Lichenicola cladoniae: one gene and its partners. The protein of the gene in region 3 binds, or shares a complex with, the protein of the main gene of each other region. Links are inferred from orthologs where the notes say so. Each region holds a gene or a part of one and is shown on either strand. Other genes may lie near its edges. The genes, in order: ccmE, ccmC and ccmB.

What was found.
Region 1: the proteins of ccmB (region 3) and ccmE are in contact, whole or in part, in a solved structure (PDB 8CE8), measured with the Escherichia coli proteins. The link is inferred for Lichenicola cladoniae from one-to-one orthologs.
Region 2: the proteins of ccmB (region 3) and ccmC are in contact, whole or in part, in a solved structure (PDB 8CE8), measured with the Escherichia coli proteins. The link is inferred for Lichenicola cladoniae from one-to-one orthologs.

What each region holds. Positions count from the first base shown.
Region 1 is NZ_CP053708.1:1,083,046-1,087,144, forward strand. What follows is about bases 1,119-4,099. They hold ccmE (cytochrome c maturation protein CcmE), read right to left. Parts: upstream 2,874-4,099; coding sequence 2,364-2,873; downstream 1,119-2,363. Other genes in these bases: HN018_RS04920 (heme lyase CcmF/NrfE family subunit), read right to left, coding at 1,119-2,308; ccmD (heme exporter protein CcmD), read right to left, coding at 2,870-3,013; ccmC (heme ABC transporter permease CcmC), read right to left, coding at 3,010-3,729; HN018_RS04940 (YciI family protein), read left to right, coding at 3,963-4,099. In the rest of the region: HN018_RS04915 (thioredoxin domain-containing protein), read right to left, coding at 1-314; more of HN018_RS04920, read right to left, coding at 311-1,118. UniProt on the Escherichia coli protein: Heme chaperone required for the biogenesis of c-type cytochromes. Transiently binds heme delivered by CcmC and transfers the heme to apo-cytochromes in a process facilitated by CcmF and CcmH.
Region 2 is NZ_CP053708.1:1,084,915-1,088,887, reverse strand. What follows is about bases 1,119-3,973. They hold ccmC (heme ABC transporter permease CcmC), read left to right. Parts: upstream 1,119-2,113; coding sequence 2,114-2,833; downstream 2,834-3,973. Other genes in these bases: HN018_RS04920 (heme lyase CcmF/NrfE family subunit), read left to right, coding at 3,535-3,973; ccmE (cytochrome c maturation protein CcmE), read left to right, coding at 2,970-3,479; ccmD (heme exporter protein CcmD), read left to right, coding at 2,830-2,973; HN018_RS04940 (YciI family protein), read right to left, coding at 1,587-1,880; HN018_RS04945 (EVE domain-containing protein), read right to left, coding at 1,119-1,555. In the rest of the region: HN018_RS04960 (EcsC family protein), read right to left, coding at 1-72; HN018_RS04955 (helix-turn-helix domain-containing protein), read right to left, coding at 184-537; HN018_RS04950 (hypothetical protein), read left to right, coding at 744-1,112; more of HN018_RS04945, read right to left, coding at 1,109-1,118. UniProt on the Escherichia coli protein: Required for the export of heme to the periplasm for the biogenesis of c-type cytochromes.
Region 3 is NZ_CP053708.1:534,752-538,834, forward strand. Bases 449-3,413 are described here. They hold ccmB (heme exporter protein CcmB), read right to left. Parts: upstream 2,283-3,413; coding sequence 1,614-2,282; downstream 449-1,613. Other genes in these bases: HN018_RS02285 (hypothetical protein), read left to right, coding at 467-811; HN018_RS02290 (CBS domain-containing protein), read right to left, coding at 1,049-1,480; ccmA (heme ABC exporter ATP-binding protein CcmA), read right to left, coding at 2,297-2,974; acnA (aconitate hydratase AcnA), read left to right, coding at 3,090-3,413. Also shown: HN018_RS02280 (transglycosylase SLT domain-containing protein), read right to left, coding at 1-204; more of acnA, read left to right, coding at 3,414-4,083. UniProt on the Escherichia coli protein: Required for the export of heme to the periplasm for the biogenesis of c-type cytochromes.

The DNA of each region.
Region 1 (4,099 bases), 550 kb from region 3 along the record:
CCCTTCAGGCTGATCAGGAGCGGGGCCTCGATGACGCAGGGGATGCACCACGAGGCGAAGAAGTTGACCAGCAACGGAGCGGTCGCGGCGCCGAGGTCGGCGCTCGAGAACCCATGGCCCGGCGCCTGGTCGGGCAGGGCGAACGGCGGCACCTGCCGGTTCAGCGCCGGGGCATGGATGTCGTGCGGATCGAACGAGCCGCGGCCCATCCCGGCCAGCATCGCCCAGAACCCGACACCGACGGCAGCGGCTCCGGCCAGCGGCGCGATCGTCAGCACCCGCCGCCGCGACAGGAGCGATCCGGGCGGCATCATTCGGCCGGGACCGCGACGGCGTTGCGGGCACGCCTCGGTGCACCGACCCGCACCCGGCGGTCGCTGAGCGACAGGGCGCCGCCGATCGCCATGATCAGCGCGCCGAGCCACATCCAGGGTGCCAGCGGATTATAGTGCAGCCGCAGGATGGCGGTGTGCTCGTTGTCCTTGCCGGGGCCGCTATCATGCTCGTCGCCGAGCACGGCATAGAGGTCGGCCATGCCGTTGGTATGGATCGCCACCTCGCTGGTGGTCTGGTTCTGGCTGGCGAAGTCGCGCCGCGACGGGTGCAGCACCGTCACCAGATGGTCGTGGCGACGGACCTCGATGGTGGCGACCCGGGCGCGGTAGTTCGGACCCGCGGCATCGGCCAGGCCGGTCAGGGTCCAGCGATAGCCGGCAAGCTGCACGCTGTCGCCGGTGTGCACCGCGACGATGGCATGGCTCGCATCGGACATCGCGGCGAGGCCGATCACCGTCACCCCGGCACCGGCATGCGCCAGGGCCGCGCCGAACACCGCGCGCGGCAGCATGCGCGCGCGGTGCAGGCTGTCCCGGAACGCCGTCCCCCGCCGGTGGCCGATCCGCTGCAGCAGGCTGGCGGCACTCGCGGCGATCACCCACACGCCGAGCACGAACGCGACGATCGGGAGAACCCCTTTCAACCCGCGTGCCGCGGCCAGCCCGACGATGCCGGCCAGCAGCCCCGCCCACCACAGGCGGGCAAGCACCGGCGCCAGTTGCGCGCGCTTCCACGGCAGCATCGGGCCGATCGCCATCGCGGCCAGCAACGGCAGCGCCATCGGGGCGGCGGTGGCATCGAAGAACGGCTTGCCGACACTGATCGCGCTGCCGAACAACAGGCTGGCGAACGGCGGATACATGGTTCCGGTCAGCACCACCGCGCAGATCGCGCACAGCAGGATGTTGTTCATCACCAGCGCGCCCTCGCGCGACAACGGCGCGAAGGTGCCGCCGGCGCTGAGTTTCGGCGCGCGGATCGCGAACAGCAGCAGCGCGCTGCCGATCACCAGCGCCAGCAGCCCGAGGATGAACACCCCGCGGGTCGGGTCGTTGGCGAACGAGTGCACCGAGTTGAGGATGCCCGAGCGCACCAGGAAGGTGCCGGACAGCGACAGCGAGAAGGTGCCGATCGCCAGCAGCACGGTCCAGACCTTCAGCGCCTCGCGCTTCTCGACCACGATCGCCGAATGCACCAGCGCGGTGCCGGTGAGCCACGGCAGCAGCGAGGCGTTCTCGACCGGATCCCAGAACCAGTAGCCGCCCCAGCCGAGCACGTAGTACGACCACCAGGACCCGAGCGCGATGCCGCAGGTCAGGAAGCACCAGGCAGCGACCGCCCAGGGCCTGACCCAGCGGCCCCATGCGGCATCGACGCGGCCTTCCATCAGGGCGGCGACGGCGAAGGCGAACGGCACCGCGAACCCGACATAGCCGGCGTAGAGAATCGGCGGATGGAAGGCGAGGCCGGGATCCTGCAGCAGCGGGTTCATGCCGTGCCCGTCGACCGGCGCCGGCCAGACCCGGTCGAACGGGTTCGAGGTGAACAGGCAGAACAGCTCGAAGCCGGCGGCGGTGCCGCCGAGCACCCCGAGCACGCGTGCCTGCAGGGTCGAGGGAAGCGTCCGCCCGAACCAGGCGACCGCGCCGCCGCAGAGTGCGAGGATCAGCGACCAGAGCAGGATCGAGCCCTCATGGTTCCCCCAGATCCCGGTGATCTTGTAGAGCAGCGGCTTGGCGATGGCGCTGTTCTCGGCGATGTTGGCGACCGAGAAATCGTCGCCGATCGCCGCCGCGGCGAGGCACACGAACGACAGCGCCAGGCAGGCGAGCTGCCCGAACGCCAGGGCCGGCGCCGTCGCCATCAGCCTCGGATCGCGTCGCCACGCACCGGTCAGCGGCAGGACGAACTGCGCGACCGCCAGGCTGCAGGCCAGCGCCAGGGCGAAGCGGCCCAGCTCCGGGCTCAGCAGGGTGCTCAGGATCATCGGGTTGTGCATCCCCATCCAGGGCGCCGCATCGAGGGCTTCAGCTCGGATGCGGGGCGTTGGTGGTCATGGTGTTCCAGCTCGCAGCCGAGGGCGGTGGTCCGAACCTCGGGTCCCAGCGTCCGGACTTTCGCAAGGCGGCGGCGACGTCCTTCGGCATGTAGGTCTCGTCGTGCTTGGCCAGCACCTCGGCGGCGCGGAAGCTGCCGTCCGGCTGCATCTCGCCCAGCGCCACGACACTCTGACCCTCGCGGAACAGGTCCGGCAGGATGCCGACGTAGCTGACATGCACCGCCTCCTGCCCGTCGGTGACGGCGAACTGCTCGGTCGGCTCGTGTCCCGCCTGGTGCTGCTGGTGCAGCGATCCGGCCACCACCATCCCGCCGAGCCGGATGGTGCGTCCGGGGAGCGGCGGCTTGGCCAGGATCTGCGACGGCGCCATGAAGAACACGATGTTGGCGCTGAAGGCCTGCAGTGTCAGCGCCGTCGCCGAACCGAACCCCAGCACGCAGCCGCCCACCAGCCACAGCCTGCGCGACTTGCGGGTCATGGAATGGGTCGTCGGCGCGCGTCCACCGCATCCAGCCGGCGACGGGCGCGCCTGAGCCGGAGCGACGCCGAGATCGACAGGTACAGCCCCATCGCGAGGGTGACGCCGTAAGCTCCGGCAACATAGGGCAGGTGCGTCATGGCGCGGCACCGCTCAGCAGCAGCGACCGGGTGCGGGCTTCCATGACCGCCGCGCGCAACCGTGCCAGCACGATGGCGGCGAACCCCAGGCTGAAGCCGATCGTGCAGACCAGCAGCGGCCACAGCATGCTGAGCGACATGGTCGGCGCGCCGGTCAGGGTGATGCTGTCCGGCTGGTGCAGGGTGTTCCACCACTGCACGCTGAACTTGATGATCGGCAGGTCGACCGCGCCGGCGAGTGCGAGGATCGCGGCGGCCCGCGCACCGCGCCTCGGATCGTCGAACGCCCGGATCAGCGCGACATGGCCGAGATAGAGAAAGAACAGCACCAGCACCGAGGTCAGGCGCGCATCCCAGACCCACCAGGCCCCCCACATCGGCCGGCCCCAGAGCGAGCCGGATACCAGGCAGAGGCCGGTGACGCACGCACCGACCGGCCCGATCTCGGCAGCGGCGAGATCCGCCAGCGGATGTCGCCAGACCAGCGACAGCAACCCGCATACGGCAAGCGCCATGTAGCCCAGTGAGCCGAGCCAGGCCGCAGGGACATGGACGTACATGATCCGCACCGCATCGCCCTGCTGCCAGTCGGCGGGCGACAGGAACAGGCCCCAGGCCAGCCCGACAGCGGTCAATACGATCGCCGGCCAGGTCAGCACCGGCTGCAGCCAGCGTCCGAGCCGAAGGAAACGGCCCGGATTGGCGAAACGATGCAGCCACGCGCCGAAGCCGCCTGGTCGCGGAACGGGCTGTCTGGAGCCGGGCTGGTCGGAGGCGACGAGGTGGGTGGCTTGCAAGCGGCGACGGATCCCTGATTGCCGGCGATCGACCACGACCGCCATTCGATCGGGAACAGCCTCCGGCTGTCCCGTTCCGATCAACAGTCCTACACTAACATGCCGAAGTGCCCGCCATACCAATCCGGCCTCCAGCCTGCGAGGAACACGACATGCTGTTCGCCATCATCTGCTCCGACCGCCCCAACAGCCTCGATACGAGGCTCGCCGCCCGCGAGGCGCACCTGCGTTATCTCTCGACCTATGTCGACCGGATCGTGCATGCCGGCCCGATGCTCGACCTTGCCGG
Region 2 (3,973 bases), 550 kb from region 3 along the record:
GGCCGATGGGCTGAGCCCGATCGAGGCAAGACCGCTCACAGGGGACAGGTCGGTCCGTGTGGTGGCACTCATGGGCTTCTCCTTTTGACCAGCCAGCAACGCGCCGACAGGACCAGAGGCTGCACGCATCAGCAAGCCGATTTGGCCCGGATTGCCGCGTGACGCGATCGTGCCCGGATCGGCTCAGTCGATCCTGGTCGACGCCGCGATCTTGCTGGCCACCTGCATCAGCACGGCGCGATCTTCCTCGTTGCAAGTTCGATACAGATGGATCAGGGCGAGTTCGTGCGGGGTCAATACGGTGTCGGTCGCGGTCGTGTCCCAGCCGTCGTTGAGCGTGTTAACCGACACGCCGAGCACGTCCGCCAGACGCCGCAACATGCCGGTGCTGTGGCCGGCCCTGTCGCTCTCCCACTGAGCGACGGCACTCCTGGACACGCCGGTCGAGTTCGCCAGCCGATCCTGGGTCAACCCCCGTGCACGGCGCAGTGCACGTATCCTTGCACCCAGCGTCAGGGATGGCTTGTCATGCTGCATATCTACCCCCAGATGCTGGAAATGAGCCGAATTGGTTACGCTTGCGTCAAGATGTGTCGGGACGGGTGGCGGAACGAAGGACCGTGGATCACAAGCGCTACAATGATCCGCCTCGCGGAAAAGTGATAGCTTTGCCACGACCGTCTGCGTTCACCGGCAGTCTAAATGATCAATCCCGCCTCGTTCGTAACAAAAAGGACCAAGCCATGCGTATTTCCAGAATGAGCCGTGCATTGCTCGGAAGTGCCAGCCTGGTCGCATGCATCGGTCTGGTATCGACACTGGCTGTCGCGCAGCCTCGCCAACCGGCATCGACCTCGAGTGCCGCGGCATCGCAGCAGTCGAATGGCGTTGTCCTCGACCAGCAGGGACCGGGCATTCCTCCGGCCGACGCGCAACAGACGCCGCGCAATACCAACCACCGCGAGCTATTCCGGGTGCTCGGACTGTCCGCCCAGGTCTCGGCTCCGGTGACACCCGCCTATAACGGCGATGCCACCTACACGACGTTCGCCGGTCAGCCCGGCAACGGCCAGAACGCGATCCTGGCACAGAGCATGAACGGCTCGCCCTAGGCTTTTCCTCGCCGCCCAGGCCGCTGCTTTTCGTCGTGCCAGCCGCCGAGTTCGCACAGGCGCTGCCAGTGCGCCTTGGAGACCGGGACGACTGACAACCGGGACTGGCGCACCAGCGCCAGATCCTCGAATTCAGGATCGGCCTTGACGGCGGCAAGCGTGACGGCGGTGGGCATCGGGCCGATCGCCTTCACGTCGACGCAGACCCAGGCCTCGGTATCGGCGGTCGGATCCGGATAGGCCTCGCGCACCACCTCGACGACCCCGACGATCTCCTTGCCGGTGTTCGAGTGATAGAAGAACGCCCGGTCGCCCACCTTCATCGCCTGCAGGTTCTTTTTCGCCTGGTGGCTGCGAATGCCGGTCCAGGGTTCGACGTCGTTCTCCACCTGCTGCTCCCATGAGAACGACTCGGGCTCGGATTTCATCAGCCAGTAGTTCATCGAACGCACCCCGGTTGCCGGTCGGCGAAGATCATTCGGCAAGCGCGCCGTCGCGGAAGACCGCGCGATACCCCCTGATCACCACGCTCTCGAAGAGATTGACGTCGGCATACGGATCGCTCGCCGCGAAGCCCTCGGCGGCCGCGCGGTCCTCGACATCGATGATCAGGAGGCTGCCGCATGCCCGGCCGGCAAGGTCGAGCATCGGGCCGGCATGCACGATCCGGTCGACATAGGTCGAGAGATAACGCAGGTGCGCCTCGCGGGCGGCGAGCCTCGTATCGAGGCTGTTGGGGCGGTCGGAGCAGATGATGGCGAACAGCATGTCGTGTTCCTCGCAGGCTGGAGGCCGGATTGGTATGGCGGGCACTTCGGCATGTTAGTGTAGGACTGTTGATCGGAACGGGACAGCCGGAGGCTGTTCCCGATCGAATGGCGGTCGTGGTCGATCGCCGGCAATCAGGGATCCGTCGCCGCTTGCAAGCCACCCACCTCGTCGCCTCCGACCAGCCCGGCTCCAGACAGCCCGTTCCGCGACCAGGCGGCTTCGGCGCGTGGCTGCATCGTTTCGCCAATCCGGGCCGTTTCCTTCGGCTCGGACGCTGGCTGCAGCCGGTGCTGACCTGGCCGGCGATCGTATTGACCGCTGTCGGGCTGGCCTGGGGCCTGTTCCTGTCGCCCGCCGACTGGCAGCAGGGCGATGCGGTGCGGATCATGTACGTCCATGTCCCTGCGGCCTGGCTCGGCTCACTGGGCTACATGGCGCTTGCCGTATGCGGGTTGCTGTCGCTGGTCTGGCGACATCCGCTGGCGGATCTCGCCGCTGCCGAGATCGGGCCGGTCGGTGCGTGCGTCACCGGCCTCTGCCTGGTATCCGGCTCGCTCTGGGGCCGGCCGATGTGGGGGGCCTGGTGGGTCTGGGATGCGCGCCTGACCTCGGTGCTGGTGCTGTTCTTTCTCTATCTCGGCCATGTCGCGCTGATCCGGGCGTTCGACGATCCGAGGCGCGGTGCGCGGGCCGCCGCGATCCTCGCACTCGCCGGCGCGGTCGACCTGCCGATCATCAAGTTCAGCGTGCAGTGGTGGAACACCCTGCACCAGCCGGACAGCATCACCCTGACCGGCGCGCCGACCATGTCGCTCAGCATGCTGTGGCCGCTGCTGGTCTGCACGATCGGCTTCAGCCTGGGGTTCGCCGCCATCGTGCTGGCACGGTTGCGCGCGGCGGTCATGGAAGCCCGCACCCGGTCGCTGCTGCTGAGCGGTGCCGCGCCATGACGCACCTGCCCTATGTTGCCGGAGCTTACGGCGTCACCCTCGCGATGGGGCTGTACCTGTCGATCTCGGCGTCGCTCCGGCTCAGGCGCGCCCGTCGCCGGCTGGATGCGGTGGACGCGCGCCGACGACCCATTCCATGACCCGCAAGTCGCGCAGGCTGTGGCTGGTGGGCGGCTGCGTGCTGGGGTTCGGTTCGGCGACGGCGCTGACACTGCAGGCCTTCAGCGCCAACATCGTGTTCTTCATGGCGCCGTCGCAGATCCTGGCCAAGCCGCCGCTCCCCGGACGCACCATCCGGCTCGGCGGGATGGTGGTGGCCGGATCGCTGCACCAGCAGCACCAGGCGGGACACGAGCCGACCGAGCAGTTCGCCGTCACCGACGGGCAGGAGGCGGTGCATGTCAGCTACGTCGGCATCCTGCCGGACCTGTTCCGCGAGGGTCAGAGTGTCGTGGCGCTGGGCGAGATGCAGCCGGACGGCAGCTTCCGCGCCGCCGAGGTGCTGGCCAAGCACGACGAGACCTACATGCCGAAGGACGTCGCCGCCGCCTTGCGAAAGTCCGGACGCTGGGACCCGAGGTTCGGACCACCGCCCTCGGCTGCGAGCTGGAACACCATGACCACCAACGCCCCGCATCCGAGCTGAAGCCCTCGATGCGGCGCCCTGGATGGGGATGCACAACCCGATGATCCTGAGCACCCTGCTGAGCCCGGAGCTGGGCCGCTTCGCCCTGGCGCTGGCCTGCAGCCTGGCGGTCGCGCAGTTCGTCCTGCCGCTGACCGGTGCGTGGCGACGCGATCCGAGGCTGATGGCGACGGCGCCGGCCCTGGCGTTCGGGCAGCTCGCCTGCCTGGCGCTGTCGTTCGTGTGCCTCGCCGCGGCGGCGATCGGCGACGATTTCTCGGTCGCCAACATCGCCGAGAACAGCGCCATCGCCAAGCCGCTGCTCTACAAGATCACCGGGATCTGGGGGAACCATGAGGGCTCGATCCTGCTCTGGTCGCTGATCCTCGCACTCTGCGGCGGCGCGGTCGCCTGGTTCGGGCGGACGCTTCCCTCGACCCTGCAGGCACGCGTGCTCGGGGTGCTCGGCGGCACCGCCGCCGGCTTCGAGCTGTTCTGCCTGTTCACCTCGAACC
Region 3 (4,083 bases):
TTGCGCATAGAACTCGGCTTCCTCGGCGCTATCGAAGCGGCGGCCGGGCTCGGTATCGTTGCCGTTGACGCTCCAACTCCAGCTGCCGCTTTCCACCCTGCCGATCGCCGTCAGTAAACCGGACGGAATTCCATTGCGCAGTTCGGCCGAGCGTGCGGCGTCAAGGCAGTCCGACGCCCGTGCAGTTGAGATGAAGGGCAACATGATCACCGCAATGCGCGACCACGACGTTGTCCGCCTCTGGCGTAGCCGTGCTTGCGATAGGCGGGCAGAGCGCCGCGTCGTTGAGTGCGCTGTGTCCAAGGTGTGCTTTCGTCCCGGTCCAGAACTTCCGTAGTCGGTCGCCGCGAGAGGTGCTTCAATCCCACTACTTCGACAATGCGAAACGCGCAAACCTTGCTCATGAGGCTTGCGTTGCGTCAGGATCGATACGAATAAGAAAGATTATGATGTTACGGACGATGCGATGAGCTTCAAGGCAAACACCGCGGTGCGGCTGCGTGCGACCAGCGAGTTGCTGCTTATCGACGTTATCGATGACGAGACCGCAACTGCGTTTTGCCGGCGGTTCGGAGTTGGTGGTCCCGAAGGTGCCGCGCAGCCGTTTCCGCTCGATAGTCTCCGGGAAAACGTAGTGCGCTCGCGCGGACCATCGGAACAAGTCTCAAAAATGTCGCTGATTAGCCTGTTGCGATGCCGAATCGGCTTGCATCATTGGCAAAAGAAATCGTTTCACAGCCGCCCACTGCTTGGCGATATCAATGGCCTGGTGTGCACGCGTTGCGGCGAGATCCGCCTGACGGACCTCTGAAACACGGCGGCAGGCTCAGTAGACGCTCGTATTCCCACGCTCTTTTCAGACCAGGCTTTATCGAGCCAGCTACCCAATTGTTACAGCTATAGGTCAGGTGATTTGGCGGAAGGGACAAGTTCGCGGGAAACCAAGCCCCTCTGGCTCATCGCAGCCGCCCGAACCGTGCCGGCTTGAGGGCAAGGGCGACTGTCGGACCCTGATAATCAGGACGCGGCTCCCGGGAGCCGCTCCAATTCAGCCATGCATGCGCGAGATGTCGAGCAGGATCGCGGCTTCGAGTTCTTTCTCCTCGAGCCGGTGACGGACCAGGTCGCGGATGCTGATCATGCCCTTGAGGCTGGTCCCGTCCATCACTGGCATGTGCCGGATATGGCGCTGGGTCATCATCGCCATCACCTGATCGAGGCGGTCTTCGGCGCGGCAGGTCACCACCGGCGAGGTCATCGACGTCTGCACCGCCCGGTCGAGCGCCACATGTCCGTCGCGCGCCAGCACCTTGACCAGGTCGCGCTCGGAAAAGATGCCGACGACCGTGCCGCGGTCGGCGATCACCACCGCACCGATCCGGCGCTCGGCCATCAGGGCGACCGCCGCCGAGACCGCCTGCTCCGGCCTCAGGGTGGCGACGTCATGTCCCTTGGTCTTCAGGATCGTCTCGATCAGCATGGGTCGCTATCCTCTGTTGCACTATCGACGTGGGCACGCCGGCCCGGCTTGCACGACTGTATCGGCTCTACGCCCGATGAAGTTGGCGGCAAATCCTTAACCTTTTGTTTAGGATTTGCCGGGAGCAGAGGGCTCATTCCACCGCCATCCTGAGGGCGGCACCGGCGGCCAGCGGACAGAGCGGGATGGCGACGGCAAGGAACGCCCCGAGCAGCAGCAGGTCCGGATGCCAGTCCAGCCCGACCTGCGCCGCATCGACGGCGGCGGCCCCGAAAATCAGCGCCGGCGTGGCCAGCGGCAGCACCAGCAGCGGCAGCAGCACGCTGCTGCGCCGGGCGCCGCAAACGATCGCCGCCGCCATGCCGCCGATCAGAGAGAGCACGGCCGTGCCGAGCAGCAGGCCGGCGAGCAGAACCGGGATCGCATCGGCGGGCAGGCCCAGCATGACCGCCAGCGGGCCCGCGGCCAGCAGCAGCGGCAGCCCGGTGCTCAGCCAGTGGGCGCAGATCTTGGCGAACGCGACCGCCGGGGCGGGGAGGCCGCACAGCATCAGTTGATCGAGAGACCCGTCATCGAGTTCGGCGCCGAACAGCCGGTCGAGCGGCAGCAGCGCCGCCAGCAGCGCGCATACCCAGATGATCCCGGGGGCCATCCGGCGCAGCAGGTCGGGGGACGGCCCAAGCGCCAGCGGGAACAGCGCACCGGCAAGCAGGAAGAACAGCACCGCCGCGAGCGTGTCCGAGGCATGGCGCAGCGACAGCAGCAGGTCCCGCCCCAGGATCAGCCGGAACCGGGCGAGCATGCCGGCCCGCTCGCTCACGCCGCCAGATCCAGCACGGCTGCGTCCGGCAGCGGCAGGCCGACATGGGTGGTGGCAATGACCATGCCGCCAGCATCCCGGTGCCGGGCCAGCACGACGCCCAGCCGCACCAGCGCCGCGCTATCGAGCCCGAGCGAGGGCTCGTCCAGCAGCCAGAGCGGCACGTCGGCGAGCAGCACCCGCGCCAGGGCGGCGCGGCGTCGCTGGCCGGCGGACAGCAGGCGCACCGGCAGGGCGGCCAGCTCCTCGAGCCCGAAGGCAGCCAGCGCCGCGACCGTATCGCCGCCGCCGGTCCGGGCGGTGAGATGCAGGTTCTCTCGCAGGCTGAGGCCGGGCTTCAGCGCGTCCTGGTGGCCGAGATAGGCAAGCCGGCCCGCATGCTCGGTGGGGGCGTCGCGTGTATCGATGCCGTCCCACTCGATCCGCCCGGCAGCCAGCGGGCAGAGGCCGGCCAGCGCGCGCAGGAGGGTCGATTTGCCGGCGCCGTTCGGGCCGGTCAGCAGCAGGGCTCCGCCGCGGCCGAGCTCCAGTTCCACGCCGTCCAGCACCAGCCGGTCGGACCGCAGCACGACCAGGCCGACGGCACGCAGGGTGGCCTCGGAGGCAGGTGTCATGTGCAGGCCTCTTGGGTGCCGGTGCGTGGCTGCGCTTGTTTCGGCGGCTCGTGTCGGTATGTTCTAGCCCCATTGGGAATTCAAGCTGTCCGCCCGTATGCCTCGGCGCCGTTCGATCGGTCGTCCGCACTGCCGGCCGACGCTGTGGACGCAGACGATCTCGGGGTAGAACAACATGAAGTCGGTCGGCCAGGATAATCTCGGAACCCGCAAGACGCTCGATGTCGAGGGCAAGACCTACCATTATTTCTCGATCCCGGAGGCCGCCAAACAAATCGGCGACGTCAGCCGCCTGCCGGTGAGCCTCAAGGTGCTGCTCGAGAACGTGCTGCGGTTCGAGGATAACCGCTCCTACAAGATCGAGGACGCGAGGTCGGTCGCCGGCTGGCTCGAGACCGGCCAGAGCGTGCGCGAGGTGCCGTTCAAGCCGGCCCGCATCCTGATGCAGGACTTCACCGGCGTCCCGGGCGTGGTCGACCTCGCCGCCATGCGCGACGGCATCACCCTGCTGAACGGCGACCCGCAGAAGGTAAACCCGCTGGTCCCGGTCGATCTGGTGATCGACCATTCGGTGATGGTGGACGTGTCCGGCACCCCGGACGCGCTGCAGCGCAACGTCGAGATCGAGTTCGAGCGCAACGGCGAGCGCTATGCGTTCCTGCGCTGGGGCCAGGAAGCGTTCGAGAACTTCTCCGTGGTGCCGCCCGGTGCGGGCATCTGCCACCAGGTGAACCTCGAATACATCGCCCAGGCGGTCTGGACCGCGACGATCGGCGACGAGACCTTCGCCTACCCGGACACGCTGTACGGCACCGACAGCCACACCACGATGGTCAACGGCATGGGCGTGCTCGGCTGGGGCGTCGGCGGCATCGAGGCCGAGGCCGCCATGCTCGGCCAGCCGATCGCCATGCTCATCCCGGACGTGATCGGCTTCAAGCTGACCGGCCGCATGCCCGAGGGCGCCACCGCCACCGACCTCGTGCTGACCGTCACCCAGATGCTCCGCAAGAAGGGCGTGGTCGGCAAGTTCGTCGAGTTCTACGGCCCGGCGCTGGACACCCTGCCGGTCGCGGATCGCGCCACCATCGGCAACATGGCGCCGGAATACGGCGCCACCTGCGGCTTCTTCCCGGTCGATGCGCTGACATTGGAATACCTGCATCAGA